Regions from separate parts of the Bradyrhizobium sp. USDA3516 genome, predicted to be linked through region 2. Evidence: riboswitches for the same ligand, from Rfam matches in the RefSeq annotation. Region 2 holds a riboswitch; the other holds the start of a gene.
What was found. Region 2 has a riboswitch for cobalamin ahead of AC24YW_RS04135 (energy-coupling factor ABC transporter permease). Riboswitches for the same ligand answer to the same signal wherever they lie in the genome.
Positions count from the first base shown of each region.

Region 1: linked by a shared signal. The riboswitch ahead of metE (5-methyltetrahydropteroyltriglutamate--homocysteine S-methyltransferase) and the one ahead of AC24YW_RS04135 (energy-coupling factor ABC transporter permease) in region 2 are both predicted to bind cobalamin.

Region 1 is NZ_JBYGYN010000010.1:93,324-103,079, forward strand. It holds gene metE (5-methyltetrahydropteroyltriglutamate--homocysteine S-methyltransferase) at 1-2,218, opposite strand, end outside; cobalamin riboswitch at 2,322-2,524, opposite strand; gene AC24YW_RS28010 (nodulate formation efficiency C protein) at 3,518-4,240, shown strand; gene AC24YW_RS28015 (thermonuclease family protein) at 5,966-6,721, shown strand; gene AC24YW_RS28020 (carbonic anhydrase) at 6,730-7,473, shown strand; gene AC24YW_RS28025 (acyl-CoA dehydrogenase family protein) at 9,235-9,756, shown strand, end outside.
Region 2 is NZ_JBYGYN010000001.1:847,092-856,847, reverse strand. It holds gene cobG (precorrin-3B synthase) at 1-307, shown strand, start outside; gene AC24YW_RS04180 (precorrin-8X methylmutase) at 307-936, shown strand; gene AC24YW_RS04175 (precorrin-2 C(20)-methyltransferase) at 939-1,670, shown strand; gene cobJ (precorrin-3B C(17)-methyltransferase) at 1,667-2,401, shown strand; gene AC24YW_RS04165 (cobalt-precorrin-6A reductase) at 2,377-3,123, opposite strand; gene cbiE (precorrin-6y C5,15-methyltransferase (decarboxylating) subunit CbiE) at 3,122-4,303, shown strand; gene AC24YW_RS04155 (cobalamin biosynthesis protein) at 4,300-4,668, shown strand; gene cobM (precorrin-4 C(11)-methyltransferase) at 4,665-5,447, shown strand; gene AC24YW_RS04145 (cobyrinic acid a,c-diamide synthase CobB) at 5,447-6,757, shown strand; gene cobA (uroporphyrinogen-III C-methyltransferase) at 6,754-7,485, shown strand; cobalamin riboswitch at 7,531-7,750, shown strand; gene AC24YW_RS04135 (energy-coupling factor ABC transporter permease) at 7,788-8,465, shown strand; gene cobF (precorrin-6A synthase (deacetylating)) at 8,511-9,260, shown strand; gene cobT (nicotinate-nucleotide--dimethylbenzimidazole phosphoribosyltransferase) at 9,266-9,756, shown strand, end outside.

The DNA.
Region 1 (9,756 bases), on a different contig from region 2:
ATTCTTGCAAACGCGTCCGAGCCAGCACCATCAGCTCCTTCATTTCGCTCACCTCGGGAACGCGTGGAGAGTGGATGTCGTACACGCCAGGTCCGATTTGATTTGGGTATTCGTACTTGCTGAATGCGCCCAGTAGTTCCATTTTCGATCGCGACGTCTCGATCGAAATGACATCCGCATCCATTGCAGCGATCGCACCGATGATGTCGTTGAACTCGGAGTAGCACATATGTGTATGGATTTGCGTATGATCGGTAACGCCTGATGAGCAGATGCGGAAGCACTCTCCGGCCCAATCGAGATAGGCCTTCCACTCCGATCGGCGCAAGGGCAATCCTTCGCGAAGTGCAGCTTCGTCGATCTGTATCATGCCCGCACCGGCATTCTCGAGGTCGCGCACTTCGTCGCGGATCGCAAGCGCAAGCTGACGGCAGACCTCGCTCCTAGGAATATCATCGCGAACAAACGACCAGTTCAGGATCGTCACCGGTCCGGTCAACATCGCCTTCATTGGCTTGCTAGTTAGTGATTGCGCGTAACGCCACCAGTCCACAGTGATCGGCTTCGACCGCACTACATCGCCAAACAGGATCGGGGGCCGGACGCAGCGCGAACCATAAGACTGTACCCAACCCTTCCTGGTAAATAGGAAGCCGGCGAGTTGCTCGCCAAAGTACTGCACCATGTCGTTGCGCTCAAATTCGCCGTGCACGAGGACGTCAAGACCGATGTCCTCCTGCCAACGTACGGCGCGGGCTATCTCCTCCTTGATGAACCTATCGTATTGCTCGTCGCTCAGCGCGCCTCGCGCATGCGCCGCCCGAGCATTTCTGACCTCTGTGGTCTGAGGAAACGATCCGATCGTCGTGGTGGGAAAAGCTGGTAGTCCAAAGCGTGCCCTTTGGATCTCGGAACGACGTGCAAACGGACTTGCGCGCCGGCGCATCGTCTGGTCGATTGCGCTCATCCGGGCAGCGACATTGGCATCATGGATCTTCGGCGAAGTCCGGCGGGCAGTCGCAGCGCATTCCGAATCGGCAAGAGCGAGCCCGACATTTTGGTCGCCAGCGAGTGCTCGCGCCAGGATCGCAAGCTCACGCATCTTCTGAACAGAGAAAGCAAGCCAGCTCTTGACGTCGGACGTGAGCCCGGTCTCGAGTTCAACATCGACCGGCACATGAAGCAGCGAGCAGGATGGAGCGAGCTGTACACGGTGCTTGCCGAGCTTCGCAATCGCGGGCGCCAACCGCCGACGGAGCGATGACAGGTTCGATCGCCACACATTCCGGCCGTCGATGACACCGAGCGACGTGACGAGATCTCTTCGACCGACAGCAATGATCTGATCCAACAACTCTGGCGCTCGAACCAGGTCAACGTGCAGACCCGAGACTGGGAGGCTCAAGGCGGTATCCAAATTGTCGCCTAGGTCGCCGAAATAGCTGGCAACCATGATCTTGATAGCCGGTCCCTCTTTCGCGAACCGGTTATAAGCATGTAGCAGTGATTTTCGCACCGCTTCGTCCAGATCAAGGGCCAGGCAGGGCTCGTCAAACTGAACCCAACTTGCCCCTCGTTCGGCCAATTCATGCAGAACCTCAATATAGATCGGTATCAAATCATCTAGTAGGGATAGGGGCTGGAACGCGCCATCGGCACTCTTGCCGAGCTTTAGGAATGTGATCGGCCCGATCAGGACCGGGCGAGTCTGAAAGCCAAGAGCCTTTGCCTCCTCATACTCTTCAATGGGTTTGCGAGAGCAAAGTCTGAACGCCTGTCCCTTGTAAAACTCGGGAACCATGTAGTGGTAGTTGGTGTCAAACCACTTAGTCATTTCCTGCGCGGGTGCGCCAGCCCCCCGCGGCCCCAGACCGCAACTCGCATCCTGGTCGTCGCATTGTGATCCGCGAGCCATGGCGAAGTACGTCTTGAGGGAAACGTATTCTCGTTTCGAGGCGTAGATCTCCGGGATAGCACCAACCATGACACTTGTATCGAGCACCTGATCATACAGCGAGAAGTCATTCGACGGAATGATCGTCACGCCGAGAGACTTCTGACGGGCCCAGTTCGCTGCGCGCAGGCCGGATGCGTCCTCGAGCAATTGCTGTTCGCTGATCTTTCCGGCCCAGTAGCTTTCAAGAGCAAATTTGAGCTCACGCCTTGGACCGATGCGTGGCGTACCGAGCGTAGCAACCGGAAGAGAGAGAAGAGACATAGTGTTAACCCCTGTTGGGGACAGAGGCCATGGCGGACGCAGGCAGAAGAAGTCGCGCGCGCGCGACGGCTGCTTGGCGCACCACCGAGACACCCCGCCCGTGGACCAATCTTTCGTCGGGGCAGGTCTCCTGGCTCGCTGGTCATCGCTGCTGTCCGGCCTTCCCAAAGCCCTCCCGGCTTCAGTGACATCGTTGGACAGTAGCTCGCCGCTCACAGTTGCGGGGGCAGCGCCGGCATTTGGACCGGCTTCCCTCTTAGCTCCGGATCAAGTGGGATTCGGAGAACCTCGACGACTTGAATTATCGGCAGGAGGATTCTTCCGTCAACCTCTCAGATTATGTGCCACGCTAATCTTGGACATCTACTAGGCGAATGACCGTGCATCTCTATGATTCTCTAAACAGAGCTGACGCAATCAGAGATGTCCTTGATGTTGGAGTGAGACTCGGAGCTGCCTTGAGGCGAGCCGCCAACCCCATCAATGAAAGGGACAAACGCAGCCCGCGCGGCGGCGATTACCGCCGTGTCGAGCAGAATGCATTCGAGGCGGCTTCCGATTTCCAGCGGTTCGCCCAGCACATCCGCTGGCAGCTATTCTCTCGACTAGAAGATCCCTATTGAACACGTCAAGGCAGGCGGCGCAATCTAGCAACATACGCGGCGAGCACGGTTGAATTTTCGTGCCAGCCAGACTTCAAAGTTCGTCGATTAAGTCGGCTTCGTATGCCAGTCATCATGTAGGCCGAACGCCGACGGCAACTATAGCGAACCACACTGTTCAATGACGGCAAACCCATTCCCGATTCTCATCAGGCACCTGGCATAGAGGCGTTCACCTCTTCCGCACACTATCCTGTGCGGGACAAGGATGCACAAACTACGGCCGATACACTGAATGAAAACATCGAAACGTGCGCAGGTCGGAAAGTCGACAAGAGGGACATAAAACCCGTGCAAATCTCCGCCTGCTGCCTGGCACGAAGAATGCAAGCCCCTCGACATACCCAGTCTTTTCTGCTGGGGACGTCCAGCACAGCCAATTGACGCTGTCGCTGGCTAGAGAAGTTAGCGGCGCGTGACATAGAGGGGAGCGCCTGCCTGCGCGGGACAGCCGCGGGTGCCCCGTCGCGTCTCCGTAAACTTCTTGCGCTCGCTCATAGTAGGTTCAAGGTTGCCCGTTTTGGAAGATGTACGGATGAAACGCGATAGGCCAAGGGCTATGAAGAGAATGTCGGGAAGACCCGCGCTATGGCTTGCCGTGGGCGGACTTCTAATCTGCCTAGCCTGGCCGGCTGCCATGAGCAACACTATTCGCGCCAGCGACAACCCACTTGTCGACAGACTCAAGTCAACGTGGCGAGCGCAAGATGGTGAGACAATAGAACAAATCATCTCCAATGTCTCGAAAGTGGCACAGTTCGTCCCTCAGATGTGGGGGGTCGTCGAACTTGGCGAAAGCGACCATGTTTTCGTTTCGTGGACCAGGCACCGAGACAACAAATCAGACGAACAGTACGCGATCACCTGGAAAGTCGCGCTCGACGGTACGATTGAGCTTGCGTCAACCTATGCGAAGCCGATGGAATTGGGCTGGCGTGCCCTAGCGCTCTCGTTGATCGCCAAAGAAGTCGCAGATGGTGAAAGGGACGCAAACCTTAGCTTTCTGCATGATCCAAGTAACTTCAACTTTGTGACTACGCCGCAAGGCCCGCTCGGCGTCCTTCTGCGGCAAGGCCGATGCACTATCATTGAACCTGTTGGGGTAGACTACTTACCCAAGCAGAATGACAAGCCGAACGAGAAAGGCGATCTATGGCGCATTCTGCTCTTGGTGAATTGCGATATCCAAGGACCACGTTATTTTACACACAACGGGGTCATCACTTTCGAGAAGAGCGAAGGCCAAGATTGGGAGCCACAATCCTCTTTTGCCAAGCGCATCGCGAAATTTCCTCCGGGCTCCTGGTTCCAACGGACCGAGCCAAAGGAAGAGGAAGACTCAGGAGAGCGAAGGCCTTAGCAGACGGTCTCGCAGAGCAACACCGCACCGCAGCTGCCGCACGGTCGAATGCCTCGTACTAACTGCAAGAGACACGCGCTCTGCAGCTGCGTTGTTTAACGGCTCCGCAACAGTCCGCCTGCCTTTCTCGCAGCAGTTCGGCCCGTCGTACGGAAGGTCGAGCAGCACGATTGCTTTTTTCCGCCAGGTGTCGAGCTCAGTGGCGCGTACTAGTTTGCGAGATGTGGTTTGCCCGCCTGCACTCCACCCTGTTCGAGTACACCAACGGCGGGGGAACCAGCTCTCATGCATTCTTCACGAGAGCGCTTGAGATGCCTCCGGCCAAGCCGATTCGGGTGCGCGCCGCGCATCGTGTTATTGCGCGGCACACGCAGGAGCGTGAGCCTAGCGACTTTGAGCCGGCACTAGGGACCGATGCTGAGACGAAACGGGCGAGGAAGTTACACTGGTAGCACCCCCCGGCATACCCGCTGAGCGCCTGCCCATCTCCGAGTGCGCAGGGCAGGACGCTCCGCAGCTGTACGCAAACAACGTCGAGCGTCCAGATTGACTCGGTCCTAAATTTCCTCGCACTCATTCGTCTGCACGTCATAGACCCGGATTTTAAGCATGGGAAACCGCTTCTTTAATTCTGCTCCACCTGCCGTGGCACCGTCTTTGGTTGCGAATTCGGCTCTGAGTTGGCCATCTACTTCAAGCGCGTAAGATGAGACCGGTACTTCCCGAACGACTGCAACCATGTCATTCCCATTATGTAGTGAGGTGCTTCAGGATGATGTGTAGCTTGAGTCGGCTAAACCGCACCAGAGCCATTCGCCCCGAGTACGCGATGGGCAAACGCGTATTGTGGACCGAAACCTCACACTGAATTGCATCAGGAGGCACTCGCGACTGTCCGAACACGTAGGCAGGCAAAGCCCGCGGCTCAATATCGCAGCGTTTCCAATTCCTGGAGAAAACGGACGCTGATGCCAGCGTCGGGTAAGCCACTTGAGATCGCGGGGAACCGTCACTACCCAAGAGCGGCGGCCCGTAGCGCCGCCTGAGCCATAAACAGTTCAATTCTTGTACACACGTCTGGGCAGTAGCACTAACGACTATGGTGCCGCGCGGAGGAGCCAAATGCCATAATGCGATTGGTATCAAAGATCAGCTCGTCTGGTGTAACAAGGCACGGACTTGCGCGGTTTGCTCGAACAAGAACGCTTCATTTACGCGGCGAGCGTTGAGTCTGAACTCCATCGCGTCTTTGTCTAAACCGGTCAGAGCGAGCCAGACCAGATCCTTTTTGGACATCTTTTTCGTGACAAGACTTTGGGGCGAATTCATCGCCCTCATCGGAACCGCCCAGTTTGCCGATGGAAGTCGTCACCAACCATGGCAAGGTAGCTCCTCCAAGCCTGACTCCACCGCACGCACCGACGCTTCATAATCCTCATTATTTTGCAAGGAGCGAGCACAGCGTTCCAAGCTCGGGTGTTCAGCATCCCGAGTTCGGCGCCACGCGACGAGGATCTCCTCCTCACGTCCAGAGGGTACAGCACTCTCGCGGTGAGAGAACCGCCGACGCTCGAAGGATACCGCCGCAAACGGCAAGAATTCTCTTGATCCTTACGCAGCGTCAGGTCGTAAGTTCGCACTCACGCCAAGCTCTCATAACGCACACATCGAGGCCGGCGGAATGGACAGCTGCGGTCAAGCGCTCTGGACCGTATCGTGCGTAACATGGATCAGGAGCGAAAGGCTAATGTCGGGATGAAGCACCGCGGAATTATGTTCGCATTGATCGCTCTCATCACATCTCCGGTTTCCGCCGCGACACTCAGCGGTGCTCCGCGCATCCTCGACGGAAATACGATCCAAATCGAGAAAACCACCGTTCGGCTCTCAGGCATCGAAGCTCCTGAGACCGATCAGATTTGCCTCGACGGCCAGGGCCAAAAATGGGCCTGCGGCGTAGTTGTTCGCGACGAGCTCATCAAGCATTCGAATGGGCGAACGTGGGATTGTCATACCGGAAGAGTCGATGAGTATCGGCGAGCCCTCGGCAGCTGCTTCATCGAAGGCGAGGATATAAACGCCTGGATGGTACGCTCGGGCTTGGCGCTATCGGCCTTTGCATCTCACCATACCTACGTTGTTTATGAGTTGGTGGCCAGCACAGCCCATGCGGGGCTGTGGTCCGGCGCGTTCATCGCGCCCTGGGACTGGCGTCGCCGCAATAGGAGCACGATTATCGTGGGCGCGACGTCGGTTCCGGTCGACGCTCAGGAAGTCCTGCTTGGATCCGTCTTGTTATTGGAACCGCCGTCCCCCGAGTGCCCGATAAAAGGCACAGTCGAGAGCAGAGGCGAGCGCATTTATTACCTGCCAGGGCAACCCGGTTACGAACAAATCGACATGACGAAGAAGCGCGGCCAACGCTGGCTCTGCAGCGAAGCGGAAGCCGAAGCCACTGGGTGGCGTAAGGCCGTGCCATGAGGCGACACATGCAAGCAGCCCATTCTCAAGACATATACCATTTAACCAAGCACGCGCGTTCGCGGCGGTCACTGTTGCTGTTTGCTGCTTCGACGGTTTTCCTGCGGTTCGGCAATAAGATTGTCGACGCGAAGGAAGCAAAAGGCCCGCCCAAGCCAAACAACGTACTCTCGCCAGATGCTGCCCTGAATCGGCTGCTGAACGGGAACGATCGTTATGTCCAGGGCGCACCACGAATCGACGATTTCAGGCGCGAGCGGCCGGTCTTGGTTGAGGGACAAAATCCATATGCGGCGGTTCTGAGCTGCGCCGACTCCCGTGTGGTCCCCGAACTTGTCTTCGACAGCGGACTAGGTGATCTGTTTGTCTGCCGCGTCGCCGGCAACTTCGCTAACGATGATACGCTCGCCAGTATGGAATACGCGGTTGCCATACTCAACACGCCGTTGATCCTCGTACTTGGCCACGATCATTGCGGTGCGATAGACGCCACGATCAAGTCGCTCCATGAAGATAAGCGGCCGCCGGGGCACATTTCATCCCTGGTCGCTGCACTTTCTCCTGCAGTGAAAGCAACTGGCGACCAAGGCGGCGACGCGTTCGCCCAAGCAACCCGACAAAATGTGATCGATAACGTCAACAAATTCAAATCGACGGGCCCGATTCTGAACGCCGCAGTCGAGCAGAACCGACTGAAAGTCGTCGGGGGCGTGTACCGGATCGGCACCGGCAAGGTCGATATTGTGAGCTGATGTCAGTACCTTCACACTCCGGCAAATCGTCTGCCGCCTGATACAGCGCATCTGTTCCGAGCAGTTTTGTTAGTCCACCGTCTACAACGAAGACGCCGGATACTATCCGCTCCACAATTGTCATCGCTTCAGGACTCCTTAGATATGCGCGGTCTCTTAATTCTTCTGTTGTTATACGCACTCATGTTGGCAACGCGTGGCCACCATCCAGAAACCCACATAGCGCGTCCGGCAGCATTTATGCCTCCTGGTTGAGCCGCCAACCCAATGGAGGTGGTTCAGGCAGCAGATCGCAACGCGAAGAATTGCAAGCTCTGCACTCCAGAGCACGCGACGATCCCGAGAGCTTCTCAGCTCTGAGCGGGCAAGGCATCCACGGTCCTGCATCAGCCATTTGGGAGACCGCGACCGTCGGAAAGCCAGCCTCGCATCAATCATACGTTAGATCGTCTCGTTCGCCGTCCTCCATGACGAGCTCGACACGAGAAGACACTCGAAGCTTACAAAGTGGCGTCGCCTGTACACGGACGCCGGTGTTAAGCCGCGGCGAGACTTAGCGAATGTTTCGAGTTCTATCTGCACAGGTGACGTCGGTGCGCCAGCCATGTTTCAATGGCGCGCATCGCATCTATAGGCCGGAAATCAGCTGGCAACCGCTTCCGAAATCAGGCTCTTGCACGGAGTCGCTGAGTGGGAACAGAGCACCAGCTTCAGATCGTGTGGTGCCTGGTCTGTCGCAACGCTCGTGGTGCGCGCATAGTTGTCGCACGAATTTGGCAAGCTCTGCCAAGATCGGAAGCATTGGTAGATCGCCGAAGAAGAAGGCGCCAGCGGCCGCAAGAGGGTCGGCCAGCCAGGAATGTGCACGAATTGCTTGCGTTCGGTACGACAGAACGTGGACAGGCTCCTCTGTTGCTGGCAAACCCGGAACGCCTCCGAAACCCGTCCAAAAAGCTTCGTCTTCGCTTGCATGAGCGGTGCACTCTTGCAGTCACCTCGAACCAGAGTTGATCGTGCAATTTCGGCGTCTGGAGCCGCCGTGCGTTTCTTGAACACCTGTGGTCTGGAGATCCGCTTCTAAGCAAGCGCTCACCAGCACTCGCACGAGCAGCGAATTTTGGCTGATGGTAGCGTCAGGAGACCGGAGCAGGACTTAAGCTTAAGCAGGAACGTTGAACCCGGTCGGTGGCGGTCGAGGTCCGCCCCTGTGGTTTTCTTTGCGGCTTGTTGAGTTAGTGACATCTTGTGCCTGAAAGCAAGCACGGAGACACGAGCATTGTGCTGGCATGGCACGGCAAAGTGATCTCGCGCGATTCAGACAAAGCCGGCAGCCATGCTTCATGGCACGTCAATTGCTGGGAGGCCGCAGGCTTGGGCGCACTCCCAAGCAACACTCAGGAATTTCACACTTGGTTCGACCCGGCCTGTCCCAAGTGTGACCACACGTTCATGTGGAGAAGACATGCACCGCATTCCCCGATCGACCGCCAGAGACCCAGTGCGGTAAGGGAGAATCGTGCCGCCGCAGCGTATCGGCTGCTTTGCCGGCCAGCCTCAATGCCAGAACAATAGCTATATCTCGGTCAGGCCTCCGGCCGCTTAACTTGGGAAGCTACCCTATGCAATCTCATGCATTCGATATCAACTGCGACAGCTTTGAGAATGCCGTCCAGCGGGTGCCAAATCACCTGGCCTCGCCATACGCGCAGTCCATATGAATGACGGGCGGCGATGATCCGCTCAAGATACGGAGGATGATCTATGAACGCTCCCCCAGAAGAGATAACTTCCGGGACCCACGCCGCGGCTGCGACCTGGGCTGATCTGTCGCCGCTACTCGTCGAGATCCGTGCGCGTCGCAACGAGTTTAGCCGCGCGCAGAAGATTCCAAAAGACATCGTCGACGGCTTCAGACGCGTCGGCGTCTATCGGGCTATGGCTGCCAAGCGATTCGGCGGTGAGGAGCGAACGCCGGCCGATTTTTGTCGGCTGATCGAGCGCATTTCCGAGGCCGACGGCTCCGCCGGTTGGGTCGCCAGCTTCGGGGATGGAGCTCGCTACCTCGCTGCTCTTCCGGACGACACCCTTCGCAAAGTGTACGCCAATGGACCTGACGTGGTGTTGGCGGGTGCGCTTTTCCCGCTCCAACCCTCTAAGCGATGCGCCGATGGATTTATCGTGAACGGCGTGTGGCCATTCGCTAGCGGCTCACCCGAGGCGGATTTGATAGGAGTTGGTATCAGATTGGAAGACGATCCGAGCGGTGACCTCCCGCGTGTAGCG
Region 2 (9,756 bases):
CAGGCCCCATGATCCGGCGCTGCGCGTCATCGCCTGCAGCGGCGCGCCGCGTTGCCGCGAAGCCCATGCCGATACGCGTGCGCTCGCAGCGGCGCTGGCGCCGCGCATCGCTGCCGATGCGCGGCTCCACGTCTCCGGCTGCGGCAAGGGCTGCGCCCATTCCAGCGCGGCTGCGATCACCCTGATTGCGACGCGTGCCGGGTTCGATCTCGTCCGCGACGGCTCGACCCGCGACGCGCCGGTCCTGCGCGGGCTGAACGGCGCCGATATCGTCAGCGATCCCTCCATCCTGGTCGGAGGGAATTGATGCCGCACAGCTACGAGACCGACGGCGCGGCGATCTACCGGCAATCCTTCGCGACCATCCGGGCCGAGGCCGATCTTGCGCGCTTCACGCCGGACGAAGAGCAGGTGGTGGTGCGGATGATCCATGCCGCCGGCATGGTCGGCCTGGAAGCCCATATCCGCTTCACGCCTGGTATGGCGAAAGCCGCGCGCGCGGCCTTGCAGAAGGGCGCTCCGATCCTGTGCGACGCGCGCATGGTCTCCGAAGGCATTACGCGCGCAAGACTTCCCGCTGCCAATGCGGTGATCTGCACGCTCGGCGATCCCGCCGTGCCCGCCCTGGCGCAGTCGATGCGCAACACGCGCTCGGCCGCGGCGCTGGAGCTGTGGCGGCCGCATCTTAATGGTGCGATCGTCGCGATCGGCAATGCACCGACCGCGCTGTTCCATCTGCTCAACATGCTGGAGGATCGCGACTGTCCGCGGCCGGCTGCGATCATCGGCTGTCCCGTCGGCTTCGTCGGCGCCGCCGAATCCAAGGCCGCGCTGATGGCCGATCCGCCGGCGCCGGCGCTGACGGTCGAAGGCCGCCTCGGCGGCTCCGCCATCACGGTTGCTGCCGTGAACGCGCTGGCGAGCCGGAGCGAATAGCGATGGGACGCATCATCTGCTGCGGTCTCGGCCCCGGTGATCCTGAGCTGATGAGCGTGCGTGCCGATCGTACGGTGCGGGGCGCTAGCCACGTCGCTTATTTTCGCAAGAAGGGCAGGCCGGGTCAGGCGCGCCGCATCGTCGAGGGCATGCTGGCTGCGGGCGTTACCGAATATCCAATGGAATATCCGGTTACGACCGAGATTGCTTTCGACAGCCCCGAATACGTGCAGCTGCTCGCAGCATTCTATGATGAATGGGCGGAGCGCCTGGCGCGGCTTTCCCGCGCTGTCGACGTCGTCGTGCTGTGCGAGGGCGATCCTTACTTCTACGGCTCCTTCATGCATCTGCACACGCGCCTGCAGGGCCGCGTCGAGATCGAGGTGATCGCCGGCATTCCCGGCATGGTCGGCTGCTGGAACGGCGTCGGGCAGCCGATCGCGCTCGGCGACGACGTCATGACGGTGCTGATGGGCACGCTCCCCGAGGCCGAGCTCGAACGGCGCATGCGCGATTCCGATGCGCTGGTCGTCATGAAGACTGGCCGCAATCTCGCAAAGGTGCGCCGCGCACTTCGCTCCGCCGGGCGGCTCGACGATGCCTGGCTGGTCGAGCGCGGCACCATGCCGGGCGAGCGCGTGGTGCGGCTCGCCGAGATCGACGCGGCCGACTGTCCTTATTTCGCGATCGTGCTCGTGCACGGCAAGGGCCGGCATCTGGACGCCGCCGAATGACGGGCAGCCTGACCATCGCGGGCCTCGGGCCGGGCAGCGACGCGTTGGTGACGCCGGAGGTCACTGCTGCGTTGGCCGCGGCGACCGACATTCTGGGCTACGCGCCCTATGTCGCGCGCGTGCCACCGCGGCCTGGGCTCACCCTGCATCCTTCCGACAATCGCGAAGAGCTGCAACGCGCAAGCGAGGCGTTGCGGCTCGCCGCCGAAGGCGGTCAAGTCGTGGTTGTCTCCTCCGGCGACCCCGGCGTGTTCGCGATGGCGTCCGCCGTGTTCGAGGTACTCGAGCGGGCGCCGCAATGGCGGGATCTGCCGATCCGCGTGCTGCCCGGCATCACCGCGATGCTCGCGGCCGCCGCGCGCGCCGGCGCGCCGCTCGGCCATGATTTCTGCGCGATCAATCTTTCGGACAACCTCAAGCCATGGGCCGTGATCGAGAAACGCCTGCGCCTCGCGGCGGAGGCCGATTTTGCCATCGCGATGTACAATCCGCGCTCGGCCAGCCGGCCGGAAGGATTCGGCCGGGCGCTGGCAGTGCTTCGCGAGGCCGGCTGCGGCGAGCGTCTCGTGATCTTCGCGCGCGCGATCAGCGCGGCTGATGAAACGGTCGAGATCGTGACGCTAAACCAGGCGACGCCCGAGATGGCCGACATGCGCACGCTGGTGATCCTCGGCAATTCGCAGACACGCCGCGTCGGCCGCTGGGTCTATGCGCCGAGGCGGGCAGAATGACCGAGCCACTGCATCACGTCAGTGACGCGCTCGACACGTCGGCGCTGGGGCAGTTGCGGTCGCGAGATCATGATTACGGGCAGGCCGAGCATGCGGGCCGCGTCGATCTTGGCGCGTGCGCCGTCGCCGCCGGAATTGCGGGCGACGATCCAGGCGATGCCGCGCGTGCGCAGCATCGCCAGCTCACTATGAAGCGTGAACGGTCCGCGCGACACGATCACATCGGCTGCGAAGGGCAGGGGCACCTCGGGCGGATCGACGAAGCGCAGCGTGTAGGCGTGCTGCGGCTTCGTCGCGAATGGCGCGATGTGCTGGCGGCCGATGGCGAGGAACACGTTTGTCGGGGCGTCAGGCAGCGCGGAGACGGCAGTGTCGACATCCCCCACCTCGATCCAGGTGTCGTCGGCCGCCTTGATCCAGGGCGCGCGTTCCAGCGCAAGCAACGGCGTTCCCGTCTGCGCGCACGCCTCGACGGCGTTGCGGCTCATTTCCGCGGCGAAGGGATGCGTCGCATCGATCACATGAGTAATGCCTTCGCGGCGGATGTAGTCGGCAAGCCCGCTCACGCCGCCAAAACCGCCGATGCGGGTCGGCAGCGGCTGATCGGCCGGCGCACGCGTGCGGCCGCCATAGGAATAGACGGCGTCGATGCCGGCGCGCGCGATCTCCGCGGCGAGCAGGCTCGCATCGGCCGTTCCGCCCAGAATGAGGGCGCGAATCATGTCTGAGCCCTGGCTGACCATCATCGGTATCGGCGAAGATGGCCTTGCCGGGCTGTCGGAGGCAAGCCGAAAGGCGCTTGCCAAGGCCGAAACCGTGTTCGGCGGCGAGCGCCATCTTGCGCTTGCCGACATTGGCAGCCGCGGCCGTCCGTGGCCGGTGCCGTTCGATGCGAATGTCGTGCTGAGCTGCCGCGGCAGTCCGACGGTGGTGCTCGCCTCCGGCGATCCGTTCTGGCATGGCGCTGGTGCAAGCCTTGCCGAGAAGCTCGGTAGCGGCGAGTGGATTGCGCATCCGGCGCCGTCGACCTTCTCGCTCGCTGCCGCGCGGCTGGGGTGGCGGCTGGAATCGACCATTTGCCTCGCCCTGCACGCTGCCCCATTCGAACGTCTCGTTCCGCATCTTGCGCGCGGTGCGCGCATCATTTGTCTGGTACGCGATGGCAAGGCCGGCAGCGATCTTGCGAAATGGCTGACGGAACGCGGCTGGGGTTCCTCGACATTCTGGACTCTCGCCGCGCTCGGCGGGCCGAATGAAAGCGTCGGAGAATATCGCGCTGAAAGCTATACGCGTGCGCCGGACGGAGATCTGATCGCGGTGGCACTCGAGGCAGAGGGAGGGCAGGGACTGCCGCGCAGCTCGGGCCTGCCGGACGACGTCTTCGTTCACGACGGCCAGATCACCAAGCGGCCGGTGCGCGCGCTTGCGCTCTCGGCCCTGGCGCCGCGTGCCGGCGAGCGGCTGTGGGATATCGGCGCAGGTTCAGGCTCGATCTCCGTAGAGTGGGCGCTGTGTGGTGGGACGGCGACCGCAATCGAGGTGCGCGAGGATCGCGCCGCGAACATCCGCAAGAATGCAGCCGCCTTCGGTCTGGCGCATCGGATCACAGTTGTCACGGGCAGGGCACCGGAAGCTCTTGCCGGGTTGGAAGCGGCGGATGCCGTCTTCATTGGCGGCGGCCTCGACGAAGTGTTATTTGATGCGATCTGGACGCGGCTTGCGCCGGGTACGCGGCTCGTGGCGCATGCCGTGACGCTGGAGACGGAAGCTCTGCTCGGCGAGCTGCATCAGCGTCACGGCGGCGAACTGATGCGGGCCGAAATTTCGCATGCTGCCCCGCTCGGCCGCTACCGGTCGTGGGAGGCGGCGAGGCCGGTGGCGCAGTGGAGCGTGGTGCGATGAAGGTCGCCGGTTTAGGCTTCAAGCGCGACGTGACGCTGGCTTCGCTGCGTGAAGCGCTGCTGGCTGCGGGCGGTGCGGAAGGGCTTGCGGCGATGGCAACCGTCAGCGACAAGGCCGATACCGAGGCGCTGAAGCAGCTCGCACGCGAATGCGGCGTGCCGATCAGGGCCGTTCCGGCCGCGACACTGGCCGGGATCGACACCCCCACGCAATCGAAACTCGTCGCGGAGAAGTTCGGCATCGGATCTGTGGCCGAGGCCGCGGCGCTCGCGGCCGCCGGTCCGCGCGCGCGGTTGATTGCAGCACGGGTCGTCTCGCAGGATCGCGCCGCGACCGCCGCGATCGCCGAAGGAGACGGCGCATGACGGTGCATTTCATCGGCGCCGGCCCGGGCGCGCCCGATCTGCTGACGTTGCGGGGCCGCGATCTGATCGCGGCCTGTCCGGTCTGCCTCTATGCCGGCTCGCTGGTGCCCGAGGGCGTGCTGGCGCATTGCCCGCCGGGTGCGCGCATCGTCAACACCGCGCCAATGTCGCTCGATGAGATCATCGCCGAGATCACAGCTGCGCATGCGGCAGGCCAGGACGTCGCGCGGCTGCATTCCGGCGACCTCTCGATCTGGTCGGCGATGGGCGAGCAGCTCCGCCGTTTGCGTGCGCTGGGGATTCCCACCACGGTGACACCCGGAGTTCCCTCGTTCTCGGCTGCGGCAGCGGCGCTGGAAGCCGAGCTGACGCTGCCCGGTCTTGCTCAGACGGTGGTGCTGACGCGCACGCCGGGCCGTGCCAGCGCAATGCCCGAAGGCGAGAGGCTCGCCGCGTTCGCCGCGACCGGCGCGGTGCTGGCGATCCACCTGTCGATCCATCTGCTCGACCAGGTCGTGGCCGAGCTCACGCCGCATTACGGCGCGGATTGCCCGGTCGCGATCGTCTGGCGCGCGAGCTGGCCGGAGCAGCGCATCGTGCGTGCGACGCTCGCAACGCTCGATGCGGCCGTGGGGACCGAGATGGAGCGCACGGCGCTGATCCTGGTCGGCAAGACGCTTGGCGCTGCCGATTTTGACGAGAGCCGCCTCTACGCCGCCGACTACGACCGCCGCTACCGGCCGGTCGGTGCCGAGCCGCGCTTTCCGGAGGCGTCGTGATGGCGGCAAGCTTCGTCATCTCCGCGCCCGCTTCCGGCGTCGGCAAGACGACGCTGACGCTGGCGCTCGCCCGCGCCTGGCGCCATCGCGGCTTGAACGTGCAGTGCTTCAAGAGCGGGCCCGACTATATCGATCCCGCCTTCCACGCCGCGGCCACTGGGCGCGCCTCGGTCAACGTCGACAGCTGGGCGATGGATCGCAGCACCATCGCGCATCTCGTCAGCCGTGCTGCCGATGCAGATGTCGTGCTCGCCGAGGGATCGATGGGTCTGTTCGACGGTGTCGCTACGCGCGGTGTCTCCGGCACCGGCGCGACCGCCGACATCGCGGAGATGCTGGGCTGGCCCGTGGTTCTGGTGATCGATCCCTCCGGCCAGGCGCAGACTGCGGCAGCGATCGCCGCCGGCCTGCGCGATTACCGCGCCGGCGTGCGCCTTACCGGCGTCGTGCTCAATCGCGTCGCCAGCCCGCGCCACGAGGATCTGGTGCGACGCGCGCTGAAGGAGGCCGGCATCAAAGTGTTCGGCGCGCTGCCGCGTCACGCCGAGATCAGCCTGCCGAAGCGGCATCTCGGTCTCGTGCAGGCCGAGGAGCAGGCGGAGATCGGCAAGCTGATCGACGAGGCCGCGCGCTTTGTCGCCGAGCACGTCGATCTCGATGCAGTGCTCCACGCGGCAGGCAAATGGTCGCCGCAAGCTGCGGCGAACGGCTTGAACGTGAGGCCGCCCGGCCAGCGCATCGCGCTGGCGCGCGATGCGGCGTTCTCCTTCGTCTATCCGCATATGCTGGAAGCCTGGCGCGCGGCGGGCGCCGAGATCGTGCCGTTCTCGCCGCTGGCCGACGAAGCTCCCGATGCGAGCGCCGACGTGTGCTGGCTGCCCGGCGGCTATCCCGAGCTGCATGCCGGAAAGCTCGCGACCAATGCGCGCTTTCGCAGCGGCTTGCGCAGCTTCGCCGAGACGCGGCCAGTGCATGGTGAATGCGGAGGCTATATGGTGCTGGGCGCAGGCCTCACCGACGCCGACGGTATCGGCCATGAGATGGCGGGGCTGCTGGGCCTCGAGACCAGCTTTGCCAAGCGCCGCATGCATCTCGGTTATCGTCTTGCCGAACTGGCTGCGCCGATGCCGGGGCATCAGCCTGGCGCGCGCCTGCGCGGCCACGAGTTCCACTATTCGACCATCCTCGCCCAGCCCGATACGCCGCTTGCGGTCGTGCACGACGCCACCGGCGCGGTCATTGCCGAAACCGGCTCGCGCCGTGGCCATGCCACCGGCACGTTCTTCCATCTGATCGCGGAGGACCGGTGAGCGGCTTCGTCACTTTCGTTTCCGCCGGCCCCGGCGATCCCGAGCTCCTCACGGTGAAGGGTGCCGCGCGGCTGCGCGAGGCCGACGTCGTGCTCTATGACGATCTTGCCTCCGGCGCGATTCTCGATCTCGCGCGGCCCGGTGCCAATCTCGTCGCAGTGGGAAAGCGGGCCGGGCGTCCTTCGACCAAGCAGCACCACGTCAATCGTCTGCTGGTCGACTACGCCGCAACCGGCGCGCGCGTGGTGCGGCTCAAGTCCGGCGATGCCGGCATTTTCGGCCGGCTCGAGGAGGAGATCGAGACGCTGCGCGAGGCCGGCATTGGCTACGAGATCGTTCCCGGCGTCACCTCAGCCTGTGTTGCCGCCGCCCAGGCCGGTATTCCCCTGACCCGCCGGCATACCTCCCGCCGGGTGCAGTTCATCACCGGTGCCGACGTCACCGGCGAGCTGCCCCCCAATCTGAATTGGGCGGCGCTGGCCGATCCCGAGGCCACGACCGTGGTCTATATGGGACGGCGCACCTTTCCGGCGCTTGCCGCAAAATTGATCGCGCACGGCCTCGCTCCCGGCACTCCGGCGCTGTTCGCCGAATCCCTCGGGCGATCTGACGAACGGCTGGTCCGCACCACGATTGCCGAGCTCGCCGAGCAGCTTGCGCGCGGCGGCGCCGCTTCCACCGCTGCCGTCATCCTGTTCGGCGCGCTGGCGGGAGAATATCCGGCATGAGCGCTCCGGCAGCGGTTCGCCCCTTGACGCCCGCGATGCGAAAGGGGCACACAAGAGCGGCATGGTGCTCGACGCGGCGCAAAGCGCCGGAGCATAATCGGGAATGGGGATGGGCGGACCCAGTTGCGGCGCCCAGAACCCCAGCCGCCCCCGCGACTGTAAGCGGTGAGGGCCTCCGAACCGCCACTGGACCCGCAAGGTCCGGGAAGGCCGGAGAACCCAGTGAACCGCGAGCCAGGAGACCGGCCGTGCACGTATTGAGGCCAAGGCCGTCGGGTGTGACGGCAGGAAGGAACTGAGCCATGCATATCGAACCAGGATTGGTCACAGGCGCCAAGCTCGTGCTGAGTTACGCAACCGGCATCGCCGCGGGCGGCGTTGCGCTGAAGCTGGCGGTCGAGACCGTGCGCGAGCAGGGCATCGGCTCGTTCGCTGCGCGGACGCTGGCCACGACCGCTCTCGTCTTCGTCTTCTTCGAGATCCTGCCGCACTTCCCGGTCGGGGTATCGGAGGTGCACTTCATCCTCGGCTCGACCTTGTTCCTGCTGTTCGGCGCCGCGCCTGCGGCCTTCGGCCTCGCGTTCGGCCTGCTGCTTCAGGGCATGCTGCTGGAGCCGGTCGACCTGCCGCAATACGGCATGAACGTCACCACGCTGCTGGTGCCGCTGTTCGCGATCCAGGCGATCGCCACGCGGATCATTGCCCGCAACACCGCCTATGTCGATTTGAAGTACGGTCAGGCGCTGGCGCTTTCGACCACCTATCAGGCCGGCGTGATCGCCTGGGTGGCGTTCTGGGCGCTTTATGGCTCCGGCTTTGCGGCCAGCAACCTCGCCAGCATCGCGACGTTCGCCGCCGCCTATGCGCTGGTGATCGTGATCGAGCCGCTGGCCGATCTCGCCGTGCTGGCGCTGGCGAAGTCGCTGCGTGGCGTCACCGCGCCCAGCCTCGTCACGCCGCGCCTGCACAACGCGGCCTGAGAGATCAGCGATGGGCGGCCGCTGCGGCTGCCCATCGCGCTCGCGATGCTCACGCTCTCCCTGATCGGCATCGGTTGCGGCGATCCCGCGCAGCTCACGCGCGCCGCCGTTGACGCCATCAACGCCGCCGATCTCATCCTGATTCCGCGCAAGGGAACGGCAAAATCCGATCTCGCCGATCTCAGGCGAACGATCTGCGCCGGTGTGCTCACCAACACAACGACGCGCATTGCTGAGTTTGACCTTCCCGTGCGCGATGCGACAGAGGCGGATTACCACAAGGGCGTAGACGACTGGCATGATGCGGTTGCCGCGACTTGGGCGCAGACGATCGCAAATCATTCCGGGGGTGACGGCAAGGTCGCGCTGCTGATCTGGGGCGATCCGTCGCTCTATGATTCGTCGCTGCGCATTGCGCGGCGGCTCGATCCATTGCCGACAATCGAAGTCGTGCCTGGGATCACCTCGATCCAGGCGCTGTGCGCGGCGCATGCGCTGCCGCTCAACGACATCGGCGAGCCGTTCCTGGTCACGACGGGGCGGCGCTTGCGCGAAGGCGGCTGGCCGCAGGGCGTCGATACCGTCGTCGTGATGCTCGATGGCGGCACGGCGTTCCAGTCGCTCGATCCGGCCGGACTTCACATCTGGTGGGGAGCCTATCTCGGCATGCCCGATCAGATCCTCATGTCCGGCGCGCTGGCTGAACTGGGCGCGCGCATTGCCGCCGTGCGGCAGGACGCACGCGAGCGGCACGGCTGGATCATGGACAGCTACATCATCAAACGCAGGCGTTGAGCAGCATGCTTCCCGAATGGGTGACCCAGAACTGCCCCGAACTCTCCGCGATCCATCGCGAGGCGGCCATTGCGCGGCAAGCGCAGCTGACGAAGCCGACCGGCGCGCTCGGCCGGCTCGAGCAGCTCGCGATCGAGCTTGCGGGCTTGCAGGCCACCGACGAGCCGCGCGCCGCGCGGGTCCCGATCGTCGTCTTTGCCGGCGACCACGGCATCGTCGCGCAGGGCGTGTCGGCCTATCCGCAAGCCGTCACCATCGCGATGATGGCGAATTTTGCCTCCGGCGGCGCCGCGATCTCGGTGCTGGCGCGCGAGCTGGGCTCAAACCTCGAGGTGGTCGACGCCGGCACGCTGGCCGAGGCACAGATGGCGGGAATCGTCACCGACAAGCCGCGCAGCGGCACGCGCGATTTCAGCGTCGAGGCCGCGCTCACGCCCACGGAATTGGCCTTCGCCTTCGAGGCCGGCCAGCGCGCGGTGGTGCGCGCCATGGCCGC